Regions from separate parts of the Streptomyces sp. NBC_00005 genome, predicted to be linked through region 2. Evidence: riboswitches for the same ligand, from Rfam matches in the RefSeq annotation. Region 2 holds a riboswitch; each other region holds the start of a gene.
What was found. Region 2 has a riboswitch for cyclic di-AMP ahead of OG303_RS14845 (M23 family metallopeptidase). Riboswitches for the same ligand answer to the same signal wherever they lie in the genome.
Positions count from the first base shown of each region.

Region 1: linked by a shared signal. The riboswitch ahead of OG303_RS21610 (transglycosylase SLT domain-containing protein) and the one ahead of OG303_RS14845 (M23 family metallopeptidase) in region 2 are both predicted to bind cyclic di-AMP.
Region 3: linked by a shared signal. The riboswitch ahead of OG303_RS26460 (M23 family metallopeptidase) and the one ahead of OG303_RS14845 (M23 family metallopeptidase) in region 2 are both predicted to bind cyclic di-AMP.

Region 1 covers NZ_CP108316.1:4,715,521-4,721,785, reverse strand. The annotation lists gene OG303_RS21620 (FAD-dependent oxidoreductase) at 1-56, shown strand, start outside; gene OG303_RS21615 (HAD family hydrolase) at 189-1,001, shown strand; gene OG303_RS21610 (transglycosylase SLT domain-containing protein) at 1,008-1,742, opposite strand; cyclic di-AMP (ydaO/yuaA leader) riboswitch at 1,748-1,955, opposite strand; gene OG303_RS21605 (CocE/NonD family hydrolase) at 2,196-4,193, opposite strand; gene OG303_RS21600 (peptide MFS transporter) at 4,210-5,712, opposite strand; gene OG303_RS21595 (polyprenyl synthetase family protein) at 5,981-6,265, shown strand, end outside.
Region 2 covers NZ_CP108316.1:3,223,714-3,229,978, forward strand. The annotation lists gene OG303_RS14830 (GNAT family N-acetyltransferase) at 1-264, opposite strand, end outside; gene OG303_RS14835 (HPr family phosphocarrier protein) at 475-756, shown strand; gene OG303_RS14840 (GntR family transcriptional regulator) at 897-1,592, opposite strand; gene OG303_RS14845 (M23 family metallopeptidase) at 1,780-2,544, opposite strand; cyclic di-AMP (ydaO/yuaA leader) riboswitch at 2,558-2,720, opposite strand; gene OG303_RS14850 (M16 family metallopeptidase) at 2,924-4,312, opposite strand; gene OG303_RS14855 (M16 family metallopeptidase) at 4,309-5,703, opposite strand; gene OG303_RS14860 (DNA topoisomerase (ATP-hydrolyzing) subunit A) at 5,973-6,265, shown strand, end outside.
Region 3 covers NZ_CP108316.1:5,749,420-5,755,684, reverse strand. The annotation lists gene trmB (tRNA (guanosine(46)-N7)-methyltransferase TrmB) at 1-864, shown strand, start outside; gene OG303_RS26470 (PrsW family intramembrane metalloprotease) at 929-2,248, shown strand; gene OG303_RS26465 (aldo/keto reductase) at 2,310-3,260, opposite strand; gene OG303_RS26460 (M23 family metallopeptidase) at 3,507-4,541, opposite strand; cyclic di-AMP (ydaO/yuaA leader) riboswitch at 4,553-4,710, opposite strand; gene OG303_RS26455 (PP2C family protein-serine/threonine phosphatase) at 4,935-6,047, opposite strand; tRNA gene OG303_RS26450 (tRNA-Met) at 6,170-6,243, opposite strand.

The DNA of each region.
Region 1 (6,265 bases), 1.5 Mb from region 2:
GCACGGAGTTCGCCTCCCCGAGGCTCGCCAAGCACCTGGCGGCAGCGCACGGGTAGGCCGGGTCCGGGGCACCACCCGGTGATGAAGAACCCACCAGGGTAGGGAAGTTGAGCAAGGGACGGCGGTGAAGTCCGCGGTCGTCCGGTTCGCGATGAGTCGGTGGGGCGTCCTGTCCGTATTCTCTGATCATGGCCGCACCCACCGCATATGCACTCATCGCCACCGACCTGGACGGCACGCTGCTCCGAGGCGACGACACGCTGTCCGACCGGTCCCTCGCCGCACTCGCGCGAGTGGCCGTGGCCGGCGCCCGGCACCTGGTCGTGACGGGCCGGCCGGCCCCCAGAGTGCGGCCGCTCCTGGACGAACTGGGCAGCAGGGGGCTCGCGGTGTGCGGGCAGGGCGCGCAGGTGTACGACGCCGGCGCGGACCGCCTGCTGTGGTCCGTCACGCTGGACCGGGAGCTGGCCGAGACGGCCCTCGGCAAGATCGAGGCCGAGGTGGGCGAGGTGTACGCGGCCGTCGACCAGGACGGTGTGGAGGGGCTCACGCTCATCGAGCCGGGCTACCTCATGCCGCATCCGACGCTGCCGGCCGTACGGGTCGAGCGACGCGACGACCTGTGGTGCGAGCCCATCAGCAAGGTGCTGCTGCGTCATCCCGACCTGTCCGACGACGAGTTGGCGGCGACGGCGCGTTCGGTGGTCGGTTCGCTGGCCACCGTCACCATGTCGGGGCCGGGGACCGTCGAACTCCAGCCATGCGGCATCACCAAGGCGACGGGCCTCGCGTTGGCCGCCGAACACCTGGGACTCGGGCCGGACCGGACGATCGCCTTCGGCGACATGCCCAACGACATCCCGATGTTCGACTGGGCCGCCCACGGCGTCGCCATGTCCAACGCCCACCCCGAACTCAAGGCGGTGGCCGACGAGATCACCCGGTCGAACGAGGACGACGGCATCGCCGTCGTCCTCGAAAGACTCTTCCCGGGTGTGTGATGCGGCTCAGTACGCGCCGAACACGTTGTCGATCGACCCGTACCGCGCGGCTGCGTAGTTGCAGGCGGCGGTGATGTTCGCGACCGGGTCGTAGGGGTTGAGCGACGTGCCGGGCACGTGGTAGGCGAGGAACGTCGGGTCGATGACCTGCAGCAGGCCCTTGGACGGGGTGCCGGCGACGGCGTTGGAGTCCCAGTTGTTGATGGCGGCCGGGTTGCCCGACGACTCCCGCATGATGTTGCGGTAAATGCCGTCGTACGTCCCGGGAATTCCCTTCTGCGCCATGATGTCCAGCGACTGCCGGATCCAGCCGTCGAGGTTGTTCGCGTAGGTCTTGACGGAGGCCTGGGTGGCGTGGACGACGGACGAGGACTTCTTGGTGGACGTGGCGGCAGTCGCGCTCGCCGTCTTCGTCGTCCTGACCGTCAGCTTGAGGCCCGAGTGGATCAGCCTGGGGTTGTCGCCGATGGCCTTGCGGTTGTCCTTGTAGAGCTGCTGCCAGCCGCCCGGGGTGTCGTATTTGTCCGCGATGCCATAGAGCGTGTCGCCCTTGACCGTGGTGTACGTAATGGACTTGACCTGCGATGCGGCCGACGCGGCGGGGGCCTGGGTCGGCGTCGCGGCGCTCGCGGTCGTCGCGCTCAGGAGCGGGAGTGCGAGGGCGGCGGTGCCGGTGCAGGCGACGACGATGCCTCGGGTGAGTGAGCTGGTTCTGGGGTGGCGGTGCTTGCCTCGGGACATGGCGCTGTTCCTCTCCGGCGCCTGCGAGGTGAGCTGTCGGGTTCGGGCGGGGAGATGCCCGGCCACGCAGCCGTACGGCTGCGTGACTTCACCCCAAGCCGGTCCGGGGAATGCCCGGTCCGGCGACTTACCTGGTTCCCCCGCTCCTGCCGTGCGAGTGAGTTGGTCGATGGGTCGTGTCCGGGCGGCGGCAGGATTCGGCGTTCCACCCGACAGGCCCGGAACGTATGCGAGAGCACACGTCCGGAACAAGTGCGGGATTCGTACATCCGCCTTTTGACCTTGGTGTGAGGCTCATGGGGCGCTTGATCCTTTGCAACTGCCAAGCCTCAACTGGCTTGCAGCGGAAGGGGAGTCGACAAAGGCCGGGACATCGTCGACCGGCGCGGCCGCGTGAGCCAAGTCACTGGCATCCACAAGGGCGGCAAATCAGGCAATGGGCCCAACTCGTGGTCAACCGGCCGTCCGTGGGATCCGCTTCTCCCAAGTCCGGTGGAAGACCACCTCTTCACCCTCGGAGCAGATCACCTCATTGATGGCGAAAAAGGACTCTTCGTCGCAGGTGATCTCCGAGCGTGTGCGGATCGTCGTGTCCCAGGCCAGCTCGGGGCGGTGCAGCCGGATCGACCAGTCCGAGCGGGTGCGGGCCGACAGGGGGTCGGCCTCCTGGATCGTGTACGTCTCCAGCGCGTCCTCGGTGAACTCCAGTCCGTCGGGGTACACGCGCGTGCCGCCGTAGCGCGGGTCGACCTCCAGGCGCCATTCGCCCTTGGCCACGTCACGCACCACCAGGCGCTCGGGGCGCGGTTCGTCCAGTGTGATCGGGTGGTTGACGCCCATCGGCTCGGACTGCTCCGGCTCCTCGAAGGTGATCGCCCTCTCGTCCAACGCACGTGCGCGTACCGGGAGTTCCAGGAAGCTGCCCACCGCGTGCAGGGTGAAGCCCGCCGCCGAGTCGGGCCGCGGCCAGAGCCACGGCCAGTACGCGGAGGACAGGGCGAGGCGGATGCGGTGGCCGGGCGGGAACGCGTGCCCGATGCCGTTCAGCTCGAACTCCACGTCCTCCGTGGCTCCCGGCGCCCACGGCACGGCCAGGTCGCGCCCGTGCCGCGCCGACAGGTTCAGCGCGCCTCGCGTCACCAGGGTCGACGAACCGTCCGGTGCCACGTCACACACTCTCGCGACGACCTGCCCGCTCGGCACCTCGCACGTCAGCCGCAAGCGCACCCGCGGCCGCCCCAGCACCCACGTCTCCTCCTCTGCCTCGAACTCGAAGCACACGGCCCGCCCGTCCTCGTCACGCTGGTCCGGCGGCAGGTCGGCGTCGTTCCCGAACGGGAAGAACCGGCCGGCGTCCATGCCCGTGTACTGCGGGCAGCGAACGATCTGGGGCTCGCCCTGGAGGGCGTACGAGACCGTCGTGACGTCGGGGGAGGGCCAGGCCGCCTCGCCGACCCAGCGGCCGGGCAGCGTCTCGTACACCGTGGCCGGCGGGTGCGAGTCGCTGACGTACGCGCGCAGCAGGGGCTCCTCCATCACCCCGGAGTCGACCCCCTTCAGCCAGTGGTCCCACCAGCGCAGGGTCTCCTGGAGGAAGCCGATCGCCGGGCCGGGCGGCAGGCCCCGGTCCGGGTACTGGTGCGACCAGGGGCCGATCAGGCCGCGTACGCGGTCGGCGGGCAGGTGCTCGACGAGCCGGAGCACCGTGTCGCGGTAGGGGTCGTGCCAGCCGCCCACCGCGAGGACGGCGGCGTCGATCGCGCCGTAGTCCTCGCAGACGCTGCCGTGCCGCCAGTAGCCGTCCCGGGTCTGGTGCTCCAGCCAGGTGTGCAGGAAGGGGTCGACGGTCTCGAGGCGCTTGAGCCACATGTCCCGCCAGGCCTCGCCGACGTACTGCGGGTCCGGCGGGCGGCAGACGAAGGCGAGCATCGTGGCGGCCCACGCGTGCATGTCCACCGCGAGGACGGAACCTCCCATGTAGTGCACGTCGTTGTCATAGCGGTCGTCCGTGGAGCAGACGGTGACGACCGCCTTGAGCGGCTCGGGCGCGAGGGCCGCGATCTGGAGGGAGTTGAAGCCGCCCCAGGAGATGCCGAACATGCCCACCTTGCCGTCGCACCAGGGCTGCTCCGCAAGCCAGTTGACCACCGCGACCCCGTCGGCGAGCTCCGTCGCCGAGTACTCGTCCGTCGGCATGCCCTCGCTGTTGCCGTGCCCGCGGACGTCGACCCGGACGGAGGCGTAGCCGTGGCCCGCGTACCAGGGATGGCGCTGGTGGTCGCGGGGCGCGGTCCAGTCGGTCAGGCGGTACGGCAGGTACTCCAGGAGCGCCGGCACGGGCTCGTCGGTCAGGGGGCGCCACACGCGCGCGTACAGCAAGGTCCCGTCGGCAAGCGGGATCCAGAGGTCCTCGTGAGTCGCCTCGTGGGGGAAGGACGTACGGATGTGCATGCTCATCGCAGTGACCTCAGTGGACGGGGTGCATGGTGCGGCGCAGCCAGGGCGCCGCGGCGGTCACGGCCAAACCCGCGGCCACCGCGATGGCGCCGTTGACGCCGAAGTAGGCGGGCTTGGAGACGTTGTCGTAGAGCTTCACCGTCTGGGCCTGGATGCCGTTGGCGAGGGCGAGGGACAGGAACCAGAGCGACATGGTCTGACTGGAGAAGGCGGCGGGCGCCAGCTTGGTCGTGGCCGACATGCCGGAGGTCTCCAGCAGGACGTCGCCGAGGCCGAGCAGGAGGTACGAGCCCACGATCCACCAGGCGGACATCAGGTAGTCGTCACCCGAGTGGCCGGACGTCGGCAGGACCATCAGCAGGAAGGACAGGCCGCCGAGGACGACCCCGATGGCGATCTTGTTGGAGGCGTGCGGCTGGCTGTGGCCCATGCGGACCCAGAGCGCGGCGACCACCGGGGCGAGGCTGACCTCGAAGGCACCGAGCGCGGAGGCGTACCAGCTCGCGGGGAAGTCGAAGCCGAGGAGGGTCGTCTCGGCGTTCGTCGAGGCCAGCAGGATCATCGTCGAGTACGCCTGGAAGAGGATGAAGTTGAAGACCGTCGAGGCGAGGAAGAGCACGATGTACGGCCGCAGCCGGCCGCGTTCCTCGGATGTCACCCGCGGGCTGGAGAACATCACCGCGAAGTAGACGACCGGCGCGATGACGGAGATCAGCGTGAGCAGGTCGACGAAGCGGCCCATCGTCAGCCACCCGGCGGCGGCGAGGAGCACGGCGAGGACGGCCACGGCCGCGACGCCCACGAGGATCCGGCGGATCGCCCGGTGCATCGCGGCCGGGGCGAGGGCGAATTCAGCCGTGTGCCTGCGCCCGGCCAGGTGACGTCGGCCCGCCACGTACTGGACCAGACCGAACGTCATGCCGATCGCGGCCGCGGAGAAGCCCCAGTGCCAGCCCTTGTGGTCGCCCAGCCAGCCGGTGATCAGCGGGCCGGCGAAGGCCCCGATGTTGATCGCCATGTAGTAGAGGGCGAAACCGGCGTCACGGCGGTCGTCGTCGGTGCGGTACAGCTTGCCGACCATCGTGGCGACGTTGGGCTTGAGCAGCCCGGTGCCGGCGCTGATCAGCCCCAGGCCCACCCAGGTCATGGTGGAGGTCGGCACGGCCATGGAGTAGTGGCCGCAGGCGATCAGGATGCCGCCCCACAGGACCGCGCGGTACGAGCCGAGGATGCGGTCGGCGAGCCAGCCGCCGGCGACGGAGACCAGGTAGACGAGGGTGCCGTACGCCGCGGAGACGGAGGCCGCGGTTCCGGCCGACATGCCCATGCCGCCGTGGGCGAGCGTGTCGGCGAAGTAGAGGACGAGGATGGCCTGCATGCCGAGGAACGAGAAGCGTTCCCAGACCTCCAGGCCGGAGAGGGTGAGCAGGCCCTTCGGCTGGCCGAAGAAGGCGTGGTCGTCCTCGGGAGGCGGCTCGCTGCCGGACTCGACGTCTACATCTGTTCGGGACACGGGCCGCTGCTTCCCTCCGATCCGATGGACACGCCGATGGACAAGTCGTTGGATATCCGTTGCTATCGGGTGATCAAAAACATACCGGTCGTGATCCGATAGTGCCCGGGCGAATGGGGGCACCTCTCGGTCGAGGAAAGTCGAGACCGGGGGCGGTGGGCGGCATCGGTGATCGAAAGGTGACCGGATACGCTGACTTGAGTGATGTCGGCGACCTATCGACAAACCGCGTAACCGCCAGTAGACACCAGCAGACAGGAGACCCCTCGTGACCGTCGTCGGGCCGTTCGGGCTGAGCGTGCGGGACCAGGCTCTGGAAGCCGATGTCCAGGCCGGATTGGCGGCCGTCGAGGAGGGTTTGCTCGAAGCCACCAAGAGCGAGGTGCCCTTCATCACGGAGGCCGCCCAGCACCTGGTGCGGGCGGGCGGAAAGCGGTTCCGTCCGCTGCTCGTGATGCTCGCCGCCCAGTTCGGTGACCCGTATACCCCGGGCGTCGTGCCGTCGGCCGTGGTGGTGGAGCTGACCCATCTGGCGACGCTGTACCACGACGAC
Region 2 (6,265 bases):
CTCGCCGCCGACTGTGGCCGCGAGTCCCACCCGGTCCACAAAGTCGTGGTGCGTGAAGCGGTGGACGTCCTTGGCGGACAGGCGAGGGTAGGGCGCGAAGAAGCGGTAGTACTTCGACTCGTCCGACACCTGCTCGTAGAAGCTGACCAGGCGCTCGGCGTCATCAACGGTGATGGGGCGGATGCGCGCGGTGCCGCCGTCGCGCAGCACCACGTCGGCCTCCCAGTGTGCGGGGTACTCATGCCGGTCCGGCGAGGTCTGCATGGGGCCCAGAGTACGGCTCGCGTCCGACACGGGCGCGAGGCAGTCTGTGGAGAACACGGCAGTCCGCTCGAGAACAGAACAAGGACGGAAGTCGGGCCGAGGCCGCGGTCCGACGACCCACTCCGGACGGGACGAAGAGCCCGCTCCGGACGTGCTTCACGTGTGGGAAACTGGTCTAGACAACCCTGAGACTCTGAAGGGCAGCATCACATGGCTGAGCGCCGCGTCAACGTCGGCTGGGCCGAGGGCCTTCACGCCCGCCCCGCTTCCATCTTCGTCCGGGCCACCACGGCCGCAGGTATCCCGGTGACGATCGCCAAGGTCGACGGCAACCCCGTCAACGCGGCCTCCATGCTGGCCGTCCTCGGTCTGGGCGCCCAGGGCGGCGAGGAGATCGTCCTCGCCTCCGACGCCGAGGGCGCGGACGTCGCCCTCGACCGGCTGGCGAAGCTGGTTTCCGAGGGTCTCGAGGAACTTCCCGAGACTGTCTGATTCAAAGCACCACAGAAGGGCTCGTCCGAATTACCGGACGAGCCCTTCGCATTTCCCGCGCCAGGGCAGCACAAATTCTGATTCCGGGCAGCAGAAATAGTCCCCAGCGAATTCTTCTCCCTTTGTATACGGCGCGCACGTTAATGCCGCAGACCCGTCACGTTTACGGCATGTTGCGAGTTCCTCACACGGTCGGTGCGATCACCGCCGGAGGCGAACCGCAGCCGGTGCACCGCGCTGGAGCGCTCGGTGTGCAGCGTCGTGACGGCACGCGCGCGCTCGCTGTCGCCGCGGGCCACTGCGTCGACGATCGCGCCGTGCTCCGCCCAGGACTCCACGGGGTTGGCGGGCGCCTCCACGGCGTACATCCAGGCGATCTTGTGGCGCAGCTGGGTCAGCATCGAGGTCAAGGCGGGGCTGCCGGAGGCCTGGGCGAGCGTCTCGTGGAACCAACCCCCCAGGGAGCGCAGATCCTCGCTGTTGCCCCTCCTGGCCCGCTCCTGGCCCAGTCTGACCAGGCCGCGCAGCACCTTGAGGTGGGCCTCGGTGCGCCGCTGGGCGGCCCGGGAGGCGCCGAGCGGCTCCAGGAGCATGCGCATCTCCAGCAGGTCGGAGGCCTCCTGCTCGGTCGGCTCCGCGACGCACGCGCCCGCGTGCCGCCGGGTCACCACGAAGCCCTCCGCCTCCAGGGTGCGCAGCGCCTCGCGGACGGGCACGCGCGAGACGCCGTAGCGGCGCGCGAGGAGTTCCTCGGTGAGCCGGCTGCCGCGCTCGTAGACACCGGCGACGATGTCGTCCCGGATCGCCGTGCACACCGAGTGCGCCGGAATACGCATGACCGACCTCCGACTTAATCCCCGTGAAACGTCGATGATTGACGTGTGTTCCGTGACTCTATTGCACGGAGCCGGAATTTCCGATGGCGGGCCGGAATCCATGGATATTTTTTGGACAGCGGGGCACCAGAAAAGCCGAAAACCCCGGCTCGGGAGCCGGGGTCTCAGGGGATCTTGCGGTTCGTCGTCAGACGTTCACGCCGTGCGAGCGCAGGTAGGCGACGGGGTCGATGTCCGAGCCGTACTCGGGCGTCGTACGGGCCTCGAAGTGCAGGTGCGGTCCGGTGACGTTGCCGGTCGCGCCGGAGAGGGCTATCTGCTGGCCCGGGGTGACCGTCTGGCCCACCGAGACACCGATGGACGACAGGTGGCCGTACTGGGTGTACGTGCCGTCGTGCATCTTGATCACGACCTGGTTGCCGTAGGAACCGCCCCAGCCCGTCTCGACGACGGTGCCGGAGCCGACCGCGTGGACGGTCGTGCCGGTCGCGGCGTGGAAGTCGATGCCGGTGTGGCTGCCGGAGGACCAGAGGGAGCCACCGGTCTTGTAGCCGGTCGAGACATACGAGTTGGAGATCGGCGCGACGAAGGTGTTGAGGCGCTTGCGCTCGGCCTCGCGGGCGGCCCGCTCCTTGGCCTCGCGCTCCGCCTTGGCCTTCGCGGCGGCCTTCTTGCGCTCCGCCTCCTCGGCCGCCTTCTTGCGGGCGGCCTCCTCGGCGGCCTGCTTCTGGGCATCGGCCTGGGCGTCGATCTTGTCGGCGATCGCGTCGCCGATGGTGATGACGGGGGTGAGGCCGGTCTGCTCGACGGAGCTCTCGGCGGCGAGCGCCGGGGCGGCGAGGGTGCCGATGACACCGGTGGTGGCGAGGGCCGCGACGCCGGCGGCGCGCGTGCTGGTGCGGTGCATCCGGCTGGGACGACGGTGCTTCCCGGTGGCGCGGGTGAACGCCATGTAGTGGCTGGTCCTTTCCTTCCTTCTCGCCTACCGGGTTAGCTGACGGGTTCGGAGCAGGAAGGTCTCCTACGGACCCCCTCGCTGCGCGCGCGGGCGTCCGATTCACCCCAGGGACTACGTGGGTCCCCGGCTCCCCTGGCTCGCGCCGTACGGGGACTCGGCGATGGCTGTCCGGTTGCCGCGGATGCGGCTCGGTGCCTGACGGACAGCCCGGACGACGCTAAGCGGGGCGACTTTCAATCCCCAAACGGATCACGCGTTTTGTAGCGCATGCCACAGGTCAGACAGGCAACCTCTCCCCCAATTCGGACATTAGGGGGCCCTGGTGACTCATCAGTCACCAGGGCCCCTGCGCGCGTGTGCGCCGACCGATCCTCTACTCGGCCGTCACGACGGTGACTTCGCCGATCCCGAGGGCCTCGACGGGCTCCTTGATCGCGGCCGCGTCACCGACGAGGACCGTCACCAGGCGGTCCACCGGGAAGGCGCTCACGGCCGCCGCGGTGGCCTCCACGGTGCCGGTCGCGGCGAGCTGCTGGTACAGCGTCGCCTGGAAGTCGTCCGGCAGGTGCTGCTCGACCTGGTCGGCCAGCGTGCTCGCCACGGCCGCCGCGGTCTCGTACTTGAGCGGCGCGACCCCGACGAGGTTCTGCACGGCGACGTCGCGCTCGGCGTCGGTCAGGCCCCCTTCGGCGAGCGTGCGCAGCACGGTCCACAGGTCCTGCAGGGCCGGTCCCGTGTTGGGGGTGTCGACGGAGCCGCTGATCGCGAGCATCGCGGCACCGGAGCCGTCCGGGGCGGACCTGAGTACCTGGCCGAACGCGCGCACACCGTAGGTGTAGCCCTTTTCCTCACGCAGGACGCGGTCCAGACGGGAGGTGAGCGTGCCGCCCAGGCAGTACGTGCCGAGCACCTGCGCGGGCCACACGCGGTCGTGCCGGTCGGGGCCGACGCGGCCGATGAGCAACTGCGTCTGGACGGCGCCGGGACGGTCCACGACGATCACGCGCCCGGTGTCGTCTGCCGTCACCGGAGGCACAGGACGGGGCTCGGCCTTGGAGCCCGTCCACGCGCCCAGGGTGTCCCCGAGCAGCTCGTCCAGGTCGATGCCGGTGAGGTCGCCGACGACGACCGCGGTGGCCGTGGCGGGCCTGACGTGCCGGTCGTAGTACGCGCGTACGGCCGCGGCGTCGATCTTCTCGACCGTCTCCTCGGTGCCCTGACGCGGGCGCGACATACGCGAGTTCGCCGGGAACAGCTCCTTGGAGAGCTCCTTGGCGGCGCGGCGGGACGGGTTGGCCAGCTCGTGCGGGATCTCGTCCAGGCGGTTGCGGACGAGCCGCTCGACCTCGCTGTCGGCGAACGCCGGCGCCCTGAGCGCGTCGGCGAGCAGGCCGAGCGCCTTGGCGAGGCGGGAGGCCGGGACTTCGAGGCTGAGGCGGACGCCCGGGTGGTCGGCGTGCGCGTCGAGGGTGGCGCCGGCCCGCTCCAGCTCGGCCGCGAACTCCTCGGCGGAGTGCTTGTCGGTGCCCTCCGAGAAGGCGCGCGCCATGATCGTGGCGACGCCTTCGACGGCGGCCGGCTCGGCCTCCAGGGGCGCGTCCAGGAGCACCTCGACGGCGACGACCTGCTGGCCGGGGCGGTGGCAGCGCAGGACGGTCAGGCCGTTGCCGAGCGCACCGCGCTCCGGGGCCGGGAAGGCCCAGGGCCTGGCCTCGCCCGCCTGGGGCTGCGGGTGGAACTGCATCGTGGCGAGCTCGGTCACTTGGCCGCCTCCTCGTTCTCGTCGCGGGCTTCGATCGTGGCCTCCGCCTCGGGGTCTTCCGGGGGATCCGCGTCCTCCGCGGGCTCTCCCGAGACGGGCTCGTAGACGAGCACCGCGCGGTTGTCGGGGCGCAGGCGGGCCTTGGCGACCTCCTTGACCTCCTCGGGGGTCACCTCCAGGACGCGCTGGACGGCCGTCAGGGCGAGCTGCGGGTCGCCGAACAGGACGGCGTACCGGCACAGTTCGTCGGCGCGGCCCGCGACGGTGCCGAGCCGGTCCAGCCACTCGCGCTCCAACTGGGCCTGGGCGCGCTCCATTTCCTCGGCGGTGGGACCCTTCTCGGCGAACCGGGCGAGCTCCTCGTCGATGGCGGTCTCGATGACCGGCACCTCGACGTCACCGGAGGTCTTCACGTCCAGCCAGCCCAGGGAGGGCGCTCCGGCCAGCCGCAGCAGGCCGAACCCGGCCGCGACGGCCGTACGGTCGCGCCGTACGAGCCGGTTGTAGAGACGGGAGGACTCGCCGCCGCCGAGGACGGTGAGCGCCAGGTCGGCGGCGTCCGCCTCGCGCGTGCCGTCGTGCGGCAGCCGGTAGGCGGCCATCAGGGCGCGCGCCGGGACCTCCTCCTCGACGACCTCGCGCAGCTGCCCGCCGATGACCTCGGGCAGCGAGCCGTCGCGGGGGGCGGGCTTGCCGTCGTGCGAGGCGATGGACCCGAAGTACCTCTCGACCCAGGCGAGCGTCTGCTCCGGGTCGATGTCACCCACGACCGACAGAACCGCGTTGTTGGGCGCGTAGTACGTGCGGAAGAACGCGCGCGCGTCCTCCAGCGTCGCCGCGTCCAGGTCGGCCATCGAACCGATCGGGGTGTGGTGGTAGGGGTGGCCCTCCGGGTAGGCGAGGGCGGTCAGCTTCTCGAACGCCGTGCCGTACGGCACGTTGTCGTAGCGCTGCCGGCGCTCGTTCTTGACGACGTCCCGCTGGTTCTCCATGGACTCGTCGTCGAGAGCGGCGAGCAGGGAGCCCATACGGTCGGCCTCCAGCCAGAGGGCGAGCTCCAGTTGGTGGGTGGGCATGGTCTCGAAGTAGTTGGTGCGCTCGAAGCTGGTGGTGCCGTTGAGCGAGCCGCCCGCGCCCTGCACCAGCTCGAAGTGCCCGTTGCCCTTGACCTGACCCGAGCCCTGGAACATGAGGTGCTCGAAAAGGTGAGCCAGGCCCGTGCGTCCCTTGACTTCGTGGCGCGATCCGACGTCGTACCAGAGGCACACCGCCGCGACGGGGGTCAGGTGGTCCTCGGAGAGCACCACGCGCAGGCCGTTGGCCAGGCGGTGCTCGGTCGCTGTCAGGCCCCCGGTGCCTGCCTGGTCTGTGGCCGTGTGACCCATGGGCATGTACGTCCCTTCGATCGCGGGTGCGGTGGTTCGAACCGCGGTTTTCCTGCCGGTCCTGCCACTGTATGCAAGCGTGCGGACCGTCGGCGAAGTTCCCGGACGACGTACGCCCACAGCGGATCGCGTAACCTGCGGGCAGCCGCGGCAGGGTGACCCCCCGCGAGCCGAGCCGGACCGCCGACACCGGGTCCTGGCCCGCGTTGTCAGTGCCGCGGTCCACAATGGTCCGCGTCAGATACCGTTCACGCTTCAGCAAGGAGCCGGCAGCGATGGCCCGCCGCAGCACGAAGACCCCGCCGCCCGATGACTCGTACGAGGAGAAGATCCTCGACATCGACGTCGTCGACGAGATGCAGGGCTCCTTCCTCGAGTACGCGTACTCGGTCATCTACTCCCGAGCCCTGCCCGACGCCCGTGACGGCCTCAAGCCGGTGCACCGCCGCATCGTCTACCAGATGAACGAGATGGGGCTGCGCCCCGACCGCGGCTATGTGAAGTGCGCGCGCGTGGTCGGCGAGGTCATGGGCAAGCTGCACCCGCACGGCGACGCGTCGATCTACGA
Region 3 (6,265 bases), 2.5 Mb from region 2:
GACTCCCTCCATACCCCCGAATCCCCCCGGCCCGCCGACCCCGCACCGGCCCCCGGCGAGCACACGCCGCACGCCCCCGGTGTCCCCGTCCGGCACACCCGGGCCAAGGGTGAGCCCCGGTTCCCCGACGGGCCGAAGGCCGATCCCGCCGGGTCGCACTTCGAGCGGCGGATCCGGAGCTTCCAGCCCCGCCGCAGCCGGGTGACCGCCGGCCAGGCGGACGCACTGCAGCGGCTGTGGCCCAAGTGGGGGCTGGACATCGACGGACAGCGGACGATCGATCTCACCGAGCTGTTCGGGAACACCGACCGCGTCGTGCTCGAGATCGGGTTCGGGATGGGCGAGGCCACCGCGCAGATGGCCGCCGCGGACGCCCGGACGAACGTCCTGGCCGTGGACGTGCACACCCCGGGGCAGGGCAATCTGCTCAACCTCGCCGACCACCACGGGCTGTCCAACATCCGCGTGGCCAACGGGGACGCGATCATCCTGCTGCGCGAGATGCTCACCCCGGACTCGCTGGACGGGCTGCGCGTCTACTTCCCCGACCCCTGGCCGAAGAAGCGGCACCACAAGCGGCGCCTCATCCAGCCGGAGTTCCTGGACCTCGCCGCGGCCCGGATCAGACCCGGCGGCATCGTGCACTGCGCGACCGACTGGGAGCCGTACGCCGAACAGATGCTCGAGGTGCTGACCGCGCATCCGGAGTTCGAGAACACCCAGCCCGACGGTGGTTTCGCGCCCCGTCCCGACTTCCGGCCGCTGACCCGTTTCGAGGGCCAGGGACTGGACAAAGGACATGTCGTGAACGACCTGCTCTTCCGTCGCGTACAGCATCACAACCAGCCCCCCACCGGCGCCTGAAGTCTCCCGCGGGCAGCGCGATACACCGTCGCGGGCGGCGCCCTCCCTCGTTAGGGTCAATGCCGTGGCCACCTGTCCTCCGTACCCGATGCATCCGCCGCACCCCGGCGGCCCGGCCGGCGGTGCGCTCAGGCACGCTCACTGGTGGCAGCGCAGATGGGTGCGGTACGGCGCGCTCAGCACCCTGCTCGCACTCTCGGGGCTCGTCATCCTGGCCCTCGTACGCCAACAGACCGGCACCGAGGGGTTCCTGGTCGGGCTCGGGCTCGCCGTCCTGCCCGTCCCGCTCCTCATAGCCGCCTTCCGCTGGCTCGACCGCGTCGCCCCCGGCCCCTGGCGCAACCTGCTGTTCGCCTTCGCCTGGGGGGCCTGTGCGGCGGCGCTGATAGCGATCGTCGCCAACAGCTTCGCCACGAAGTGGATAGCGACGGCTACAGCCGATCCGTCCAGCGCCGACACCCTCGGCGCCACCGTCATAGCGCCCATCGTCGAGGAGTCCGCGAAGGCCGCCGCCGTCCTGCTCGTCTTCCTCTTCCGCAGACGGGACTTCACCGGGATCGTCGACGGCGTCGTCATAGCCGGCGTCACCGCCACCGGCTTCGCTTTCACCGAGAACATCCTCTACCTGGGCACCGCCTTCGGCACCGACCAGCTCACCGGCGACCGCGGCATCGCCTCCGTCACCGCGGCGACGTTCTTCGTGCGCGTGATCATGTCCCCGTTCGCACACCCCCTCTTCACCGTCCTGACCGGCATCGGCTTCGGCATCGCCGCGCTCTCGGCGGACCGCCAGCACCTGCGGCGCGTCCTGATCCCGCTCTCCGGCCTGCTGCTCGCGATGAGCATGCACGCGCTCTGGAACAGCTCGTCGACGTTCGGCGAGTACGGCTTCTTCGCCGTCTACGCCACCTTCATGGTCCCCGCGTTCGGCCTGCTGACCTGGCTGGTCATCTGGACCCGCCAGCGCGAACTGCGCACCGTGCGCGAGGAACTGCCCGCCTACGCCGTCGCCGGCTGGCTCACCCCCGCCGAGCCCTACGCCCTCGGCTCGATGCGGGCCCGCCGGCTCGCCCGCGAATACGCCGCCCACCACTTCGGCAAGCCCGCGGCCCGCACGGTCACGCAGTACGAGGCGTACGCGACCTCCCTGGCGTTCCTGCGGCACCGAGGCAGCCGCGGCCGCGCCGGCGCCGACTTCGTCGTCAGGGAACGGGAGTTGCTGCACGAGCTGTGGCGGCGCCGCGAGGTGGCGCGCCCGGCACTGGACTACGCGGCGCGGGCCACGGCGCCGCCGGTGCCCGTGGCCGCCCCGCCCTGGCCGGTGTACGGGGCGTACGGGTACCCGGCGATGCCGAATCCCGCGTACAACCCGTACCGGTCGTAGGACGCGGCACCCGCACGACGCGAGGCGATCAGGACCTCGGGGGCTCAGGACCTCGAGGAACTCAGGCCGACGCCACCGTCAGACGCCCGATCTCCGCCTCGGTGAGCGTCAGCTCCCCCACCCCCACCAGCGCCGGCAGCTGCTCCACCGTCCGCGCGGACGCGATCGGCGCGGCGACCGTCGGCCGGGCCGCGAGCCAGGCCAGGGCGACCGTGGCCACGGGGGCGTCGTGGGCCTGGGCGATCTCGTCGAGGGCGGTCAGCACCCGCTGCCCCCGCTCGGACTCCAGGTGCTTGGCGGCACCGGCCGCCCGCGGGCTGTCGACCGTGGTACCGGGCCGGTACTTGCCGGTGAGGAATCCGGAGGCGAGCGCGAAGTACGGGACGGCGGCCAGGCCGTAGCGATCGGCCAGGTCCTGGAGCTCGCCCTCGTACTGGTCGCGCACGACCAGGTTGTAGTGGGGCTGCAGGGCCACGTACTTGGCCAGGCCCTCGCGGTCGGAGAACTCCAGGGATGCGCGCAGCCGCTCGGGCGAGATGTTGGACGCGGCGATGTGCCGCACCTTGCCCGCCTTCACCAGCTCGTCCAGCGCGCCGATGATCTCCTCGACCGGCACCTCCGGCTTGTCGAAGTGCGTGTAGTAGAGGTCGATGTGGTCGGTGCCGAGGCGGCGCAGGGAGGCGTCCGCGGCGGCCTTGATGTTGGCGGCCGTCAGGCCCGGGAACCCGGGGTGCTGGCTGACCTTGGTCGCGATCACGACGTCGTCGCGGTTGCCGCGCGCCCGGACCCACTTGCCGATGATCGTCTCGGACTCGCCGCCCTGGTTGCCGTCGACCCACGCCGAGTAGGAGTCAGCGGTGTCGAGGAAGTTGCCGCCCGCGGCCGCGTAGGCGTCGAGCACGGCGAAGGACGTGGCCTCGTCTGCGGTCCAGCCGAAGACGTTGCCGCCCAGGGAGAGCGGGAAGACCTCGAGGCCGGAGGAGCCGAGCTTGCGAAGAGAGGGAGAAGTCATGCTTCACGTCAACGGCGGCTGTGGAGTGTCCCATTCCACAGCCGCCGCAAAGATCACGTAAACGCTGGACGAAGCCGGACGCTAGGGCCCTTCTGATGGATCTCCGTGGAAGAAGGAGCGGCGTTCGGTGCGTGCGATCGGCGTGCGGCGTGGAGGGTCATGTGGCGGAGCCACCTGGCCCTTCGCGCCGTGCGGTGAGCGTGCGTGCCGGGCGTCGCGACGCCGCGGAGATCCATCAGAAGGGCCCTAGGGGTTGAGACCCTTGCTGCGCAGCCACGTCATCGGGTCGATGCCGGTGGCCTGGCCGCCCGGGTGGACCTCGAGGTGCAGGTGCGGCCCGGTCACGTTGCCGGTGGCGCCGACCCGCCCGATCACATCGCCCGTGCTGACCTTCTGGCCCACGCTCACGCTGATCGACGACTGGTGGCAGAACCACAGCTCCGTGCCGTCGTCGAGGGTGATGATCGTGCGGTAGCCGTACGATCCCGCCCAGCCGGCCTCCTTGACGGTGCCGCTGTGGATGGCCTTGATGAGCGTGCCCGTGGGGGCGGCGAAGTCGAGGCCCGTGTGGTAGCCGGAGGACCACATGGAGCCGGCCTGTCCGAAGGTGCCGGTGATCGTGTACGACACGACCGGCAGCTTGAACTGCTTGGCCAGCTCGGCCAGGCGCGCGGCCTCGGCCGCCTTCTTGGCCTCCGCCTCCGCCTTCTCCTTGGCCGCCTCGGCCTTGGCCGCGGCAGCCTTCTCCGCCTTGGCGGCCGCGTCGTCGACCTGCTTGGCGAGGGCCGCCTCGGTGGCCGCCTGGCTCTTGCCGTCGACCTGGACCTGCTGGCTCTCGGCCTGCGCCATGATGCGGTCGCGCAGCGCCTCACCGGCGTCCCTGGCGCCCTGCGTGGTGTCCTCGGTGGTCACGCCGACCGTGCTGAGCGCGGTCGCGGAGCCCTTGGGGGCGTCCGGGGAGTCGCCGAACACCGAACCCACGGAGGGCAGATCGGGCATGGAGATCGACACCGGCGGCTTGCCGGTGTTGGCGCTGGCCATGCCGCCCGCGCCGACGGCGGCTATGACACCGACGCCCAGAACCGTGGAGCTGCGGGCGAGTCCCCCGCCACGCTGCTTGGCCACGCGATGCTTGCCACGCGCGGGCCGGAGGGAGTCCTCGGTGGGATTCCACTCCTCCCACGGACCCTCGTCGGTGCCGTAGCTGCCGTAAGCGAAGGTCTCTGTGCTGCGCCGGCCCGGGACGAACGGGGCTTCTGGGGCAGGCGGGTTGGACGCCACGTAGGCGTACTCCTTTCCTTCCTTCTCGCCTACCGGGTTAGCTGACGGGTTCGGAGCAGGAAGGTCTCCTACGCGCGTATACCTGCCGTGTGTCCACGGCGGTATCAGCGCGATTCACCCCAGGGTGGTGGTTCCCCGGTTCCCTTGCGGGATTCGGCGCGTGCGCACGGAGCCGACTCTTGTGACGGCTGGGACGACCGCGCTGCGTTATCGAACGTTAATAGACGCGGGGTGCCGATTCCAAGGTGTTCCACTTGATCATTAACCTTTCTGGCCAGGACTTACGGGCCATGAGCGGCGAAAAACGGGCGAGTTGACCATGTCCCGGGATCCCCACAGGTGCTGACGGTATGTCAGTTGTTATGCGGAGGGGCATCGCCCGATCACGCCCGGTCACATCGGGTCGGAAACCGCAGCGGACGACCGGGGCCGGCGGACGGCGAGCAGCGCCATGTCGTCCGTCGTGGCGTTCCCGGTGTGCCGGCGCACCTCCTGCGCGAGGGTGGCGAGCAGCACGGCGGGGTCGTGGAACACCCGGCCGGCGAGCCGGTCCGCGGGGTCGAAGAACCTCCCGTGCGCGTCCCGCGCCTCGGACAGCCCGTCGGTGTACAGCAGCAGCGTGGCCCCGCTGCGGAACTCGCTCTCCTCGGCGCGGTCCGGCCAGGACCCCAACTCGCCCAGGCCGAGCGGCAGTGCGGGCTCCCGGGCCTGCAGGGTGCGCACGGTGCCGTCCGGGTACAGCAGCAGCGGCGAGGGATGACCCCGGTTCACGATCCGCACCGTCCCGTCCCCGTGCGGGAGTTCGGCGAGTATGGCGGTGGCGAACCCCTCGACCGCCTCGAGCCCCGCGCGCCGGGTGCCCTCGCGCGCGAGCGCCCGCTCCAGCCGCTGGGCGACCGCCTCAAGGGTGGCCTCCTGCTCGGCGGCCTCGCGGAAGGCCCCGATCACGACGGCGACCGCGGCCACGGCCCCCATCCCCTTCCCGCGCACGTCGCCCACGACCAGCCGTACCCCGTGCGGGGTGTCCTGCACCGCGTACAGGTCGCCGCCGATGAACGCGCCCGCCTGCGCCGCCTCGTAGCGGGCCGCGATCGCGAACCCCCCGATCCGCTCGGCCGGTTCGGGCAGGACGGCACGCTGGGCGGCCTCGGCGATCTCGCGCTGCGAGGCGAGCTCCTCGCGGCCGCGACGGACGAGGAGGTTGATGAGGACGGCCAGGACGGAGACCGTCACGACGGTCGCCAGCTCGGTGACCGCGTCGACGTCGAAGACGACGCCGAGCCTGATGTGGATCGCGATGACGACGAGGATCGTCGCGATGCCCATGAGGATCGTCCCGCGCCGCGAGTAGAGCGGGGCGGCGACCAGCGGCGCGGCGGTGAAGAAGGGGGCCGCGGTGAACTCCGACGGGGTGAGGTAGTCGTAGCACGCGCCGCCGGCGAGCAGCAGGGCCGGGAGCATGCGGACGAAGGTGCGCGCGTACGAGATCGGCCCCTCCTGCTCCACACCCCACAGATTTCCCGGAGAGGGGGCGGTCGGCGAGCGGTGTGGGCCGACCGGATGACCGAAGAACCGCAAAACACTCAGGGCCGGAATCCAGTGACTGGATTCCGGCCCTGAGCCTTGAGTAGCGGGGACAGGATTTGAACCTGCGACCTCTGGGTTATGAGCCCAGCGAGCTACCGAGCTGCTCCACCCCGCGTCGTTGTGTCTCAAGCATACGC